Regions from separate parts of the Aeribacillus pallidus genome, predicted to be linked through region 1. Evidence: a T-box and tRNA genes for the amino acid it is inferred to sense, from the RefSeq annotation. Region 1 holds a T-box; the other holds one or more tRNA genes.
The links. The T-box of region 1 lies ahead of ABES52_RS11145 (valine--tRNA ligase). A T-box ahead of a tRNA ligase gene usually reads a tRNA of that ligase, here a tRNA-Val.
Positions count from the first base shown of each region.

Region 1 (2,489 bases):
AGATGAATTTCTGCTATTTCAAAGTTATTTAGCCCATCCCGGACATATGTATCGTCTTTCTCAAGACTATTTTAATCGTCCGAAAAAACAGAGCGAATTACGTTCGGTCGCTAAATTACAACAATCTTACTGGTTATTAAAGAATACAGAATATGTGTCTATACGAATGGATGAAATTGAAAAATCAAAGGTTGAGCAACAAAAAGAAGCCCAAACCACTTCGCAAAGTGAGTAAGGGCTTTTTTAAATCCATTCATAATGAAAAGCAATAGCTAAAAGGATTAACAAGGCTAGCAAAAACACATCAAATGAAGTTGGGAAGAACAGCGTCCGAATACCTTGGAACACAACAAGAGGATAAATAAATTGCTGCATGACATTCCGTACATTTTTTAACCAAGGAGGCCATTTATAAGGGTTATATCTGCGCATCAAGCTTCCTCCTTCTTTTAACAAATATATACTATATATGTATGACTACCTATTTAAAATCGTGTGAAAAAAATAAGGAACACATTACGTGTCTTTTTTAAAAAAGGCTTGTATATATTTAATTTTTTCGGAAATAATTATTGACGAAAGTCAACTGTTTTCGATACGATAAAATCAAAGCATACATAAACAGCAACGATTGGGAAGAGTACAATAGGTAAGGCTTTCAGAGAGGGAAATCAGTAGCTGAGAGATTTCCTAAGCTAAACTATTGGAAGGTCGCCCATGAGCTGCTTCTGTGAACGACGAACAACGTTTAGTAATGGAAGCCGGTGAGTAGCCGTTATGTAATGAAGTGCCAAGCAAGACTAGGTTTGCTTGGAAAAAAGGTGGTACCGCGAAGCTTCTCCTTTCGTCCTTTTGACGTAAGGAGTTTTTTTATTTTCATAGAAAGTTAAAGGAGGAGTTTGATGGAAACGAAAGAAATTTCGATGCCTACGAAATACGATCCGAAGTCCATTGAAAAGGGTCGTTATGAATGGTGGTTAAACGGCAAATTTTTTGAAGCAAAAGATGATCCGGATAAAGAACCGTATACAATTGTTATTCCACCACCGAACGTAACTGGAAAACTTCATTTAGGTCATGCGTGGGATACGACGTTACAAGATATTATTACTCGCATGAAACGTATGCAAGGATACGATGTGCTCTGGCTTCCAGGAATGGACCATGCAGGAATTGCTACTCAAGCGAAAGTAGAAGAAAAATTGCGTAACGAAGGAAAATCTCGTTACGATTTAGGACGGGAGAAGTTTGTTGAAGAAACGTGGAAATGGAAAGAAGAGTACGCTGACCATATTCGTAAGCAATGGGCCAAACTTGGACTAGGCCTCGATTACTCTCGTGAACGTTTCACGTTAGATGAAGGACTTTCAAAAGCGGTTCGGGAAGTGTTCGTTTCACTTTATAAAAAAGGATTAATTTACCGTGGAGAATACATTATTAACTGGGACCCAGTAACGAAAACAGCTTTATCCGACATTGAAGTTATTTACAAGGACGTACAAGGTTCCCTTTATCATTTGAAATATCCGTTAGCTGACGGTTCAGGTTATATTGAAGTGGCAACTACTCGTCCAGAAACGATGCTCGGAGACACAGCTGTCGCTGTTCATCCTGAAGACGAGCGTTATAAACATTTAATTGGCAAAACGGTTATTTTACCAATTGTTGGTCGTGAAATCCCGATTATTGCTGACGAATACGTCGATATGGAATTCGGTTCTGGTGCAGTAAAAATTACACCAGCCCATGACCCGAACGACTTTGAAATTGGTAACCGTCACAATTTACCTCGTATTTTAGTGATGAACGAAGATGGTACGATGAATGACGAAGCGGGGCCATATAAGGGACTTGACCGTTTTGAGTGCCGCAAACAAATTGTAAAAGATCTTCAAGAGCAAGGAGTACTCTTTAAAATCGAAGAACATTTACATTCAGTCGGACACTCTGAACGAAGCGGTGCGGTCGTCGAACCTTACCTATCTACTCAATGGTTCGTAAAGATGAAGCCGTTAGCAGAAGCGGCAATTGAACTTCAAAAAACGGAAAACAAAGTACAGTTCGTTCCAGAACGCTTTGAGAAAACATATTTACATTGGTTAGAAAATATTCGAGACTGGTGTATTTCACGACAATTATGGTGGGGGCATCGTATCCCGGCTTGGTATCACAAAGAAACGGGTGAAGTATATGTCGATCATGAACCACCAAAAGACATCGAAAATTGGCAACAAGACCCAGACGTTCTTGATACGTGGTTTAGTTCTGCCCTTTGGCCATTCTCGACCATGGGTTGGCCGGATGAATCTGCTGACGATTATCAACGGTATTATCCAACGAATTGTTTAGTCACAGGGTATGACATTATTTTCTTCTGGGTATCACGGATGATTTTCCAAGGAATTGAATTTACGGGTCAACGTCCATTTAAAGACGTACTAATCCATGGACTTGTCCGCGATGCGCAAGGACGAAAAATGAGCAAGTCA
Region 1 is NZ_JBCNBW010000046.1:42,988-45,476, reverse strand. It holds gene ysxE (spore coat protein YsxE) at 1-235, shown strand, start outside; gene ABES52_RS11150 (YszA family small membrane protein) at 244-432, opposite strand; T-box leader at 619-855, shown strand; gene ABES52_RS11145 (valine--tRNA ligase) at 903-2,489, shown strand, end outside.

Region 2 (2,489 bases), on a different contig from region 1:
GAATGGAGTTTGGGAGATTCAATTAATTCCTAGACAACAATCTTTTATTTGTCCTTTATGCTTTCGAAAAAGTGTCAATCATGCTCGTCCAAAAGAGAGAGTTCTAAAACATTTGTTTATTCCGACCCATGGTCTTATCTATGTTCGGGTACCTGTTTACCGTCAACGCTGTGATGATTGTGGGATTTCATGGAGTGTGGAGTGGCCTGGAATTCCACAAAGAGGAAAAGTGACAAATCGTTTTAAAGAGATGGTTATTCAAGAATGCAAGGGGAATACGTTTCAATCTGTCTCTAAGAAGACAGGGATTTCTCCATCAACCATTACTCATTGGTTTTACCAAGAAGCAGAGAGACTTGTGGCTAAGCCTGAGAACCATTCCTCTCCTACAAAAGTTTGCATTGATGAATTTTCACTCAAAAAGGGACACAAATATAGTCTAGCCATCCAAGATGCAGAGACGGGCCATATATGGCAAGTTTCAGAAGGAAGGAGTCGTGCACAAATTCAGGAGGCGTTGAAACGGTATCCATTCATTGCACCAGTAGTAGCTGTCACCGATTTAGCTCCTGGAATGGCGAAAACCATACAAGAAGTGTGGCCTCATGTAGATATTGTCGCCGACAAATTTCACGTTATTCAACTTTTCACAGCTGCCTTAGAACGCGCCAGAAAATTGAGTTCAAAATATGCGACCAAACACCTCGAAATTCGTTATCAACGCCGACTATTAATGACAGATCCTAAGCTGTTAGATCCCCAAGAAAAAGACAAGCTATCTAAATGGTTAGATGAAGATACGAATCTATACCAGCAGTATCAAGCTCTCCAAGCTATACGTCGAGTTTATCAAAGTCATACATATCAAGAAGGAGAGCAGAGTTTACAAGCATGGATAGATTACTATTTATGGGATGGTGCATCTGCCACAAGGCGAATAGCAAAAACCCTCCTCCAATGGAAAACAGAAATTCTGAACTATTTCAAATATCGAATAACTAATGCCAAAATCGAAGGAACCAATAACTTGATCAAAACCATAAAACGCCGTAGTTTCGGTTGTCCAAATCAAGAGAAGTTTACCTTACGAATCAGATTAGAATGTCAACAACCTTGAAAAGTAGAGAAATTAAGCGATTAGAGGAAGAATCAAGCACGTTTTATTGAACAGAACCACACTTTTGGGATTTTTATAAAAAACTATATTAGCAAAATTCTTACCACACATCATCATAATGATGTTGCAGACATTTTTGAGAAGGCATAAAAAATCTTGTGACCAAAATGTGACCAAATGACAATATTATAAAAATCAAGTATCTGTACTAAATAAAGTAAAAAGCCTGTATCCCATTTGGGTTACAGGCTTTTGCTTCATAATGATTCCGACTGGGCTCGAACCAGCGACCTCCACCCTGTCAAGGTGGCGCTCTCCCAGCTGAGCTACGGAATCACGTTATGCTATTGTATCGGACAATTAATAATATACATGGTTTAGCCTGAACTGTCAACGGGTTTTTTTATTTTTTTTGAGTGAATAAAACAGCCTTATAAGACTGTTTTATTCACACGCGTCGATTCCACAGGCTTGGCCAGAATGATCGTCATGACCAGTGCTTTGTTCAGCGATGACTTGTTCAAGCACTTCCTTCGGTTGGACGCCTTGCAGTTTGCGGTTTCCGATGATGATCGTTGGAACAGCGGTAACGTTCGCTTCACGGTAGGCGTGTTGGAGCTCAACTTGATGTGCTTGAGCGTAATCTCCATTTTGTAACGCTTCAGTAAACTTTTCACGTTCAAGGCCCACTTCTTCAGCAATGGAAGCTAAGACGTCCACGTTTCCAATGTCCTTCCCTTCCTGCCAAAACGCTTGGAAGACGGCTTCAACGTATTCTTTGCCTTTTCCACGTTCTTTCGCAAACTGGAAGCCTTCATGCGTTTTTTGGGTACGTGGGTGCGGATCCATTTCCGGTAACATCATCTTAACTCCTAACCGATCTGCTAATGGCTCCACAGACATTTTCCAGCCTTGCTGAATGTATTGGCTTTTTGGTGATAGCGGTTGGGTTCCTTCTGGTCGTAATTCAAACGGTTTCCATTCGATTTCTACATCTTTATCTTTTACGGCTTCGTGTAACGTTTGTTTACCTAAAAAGCAAAACGGACAAACAAAATCAGAATAAACGGTAATTTTCATGCTTTTCACCTTCCAATGCTAACGTATCACGTCTTTTACTAAAACGCGAGAAATATGCTTAAAAAACAAATCGAGGGTTCTCCCCTCGATTTGTTACGCACGTGCGTTAACTTCTTTATTTTCACGTTTGAAGACAAATTGAAGCACGATCATGAGCACAAAAATGCCTAGACCAATCATATCAGTCATTCCTTCTGGGTAAATCAACATAAGCCCCCCAGCAATGGAGAGAAGACGTTCAGGAATCATAAGCTTACGATACCAGTAGCCAATCATCCCTGCACCAATGGCG
Region 2 is NZ_JBCNBW010000005.1:71,354-73,842, forward strand. It holds gene ABES52_RS01700 (ISL3 family transposase) at 1-1,117, shown strand, start outside; tRNA gene ABES52_RS01705 (tRNA-Val) at 1,381-1,453, opposite strand; gene ABES52_RS01710 (DsbA family oxidoreductase) at 1,562-2,197, opposite strand; gene ABES52_RS01715 (TRAP transporter permease) at 2,291-2,489, opposite strand, start outside.
Region 2: it has a tRNA-Val gene. The T-box ahead of ABES52_RS11145 (valine--tRNA ligase) is inferred to sense a tRNA for this amino acid. The anticodon was not compared.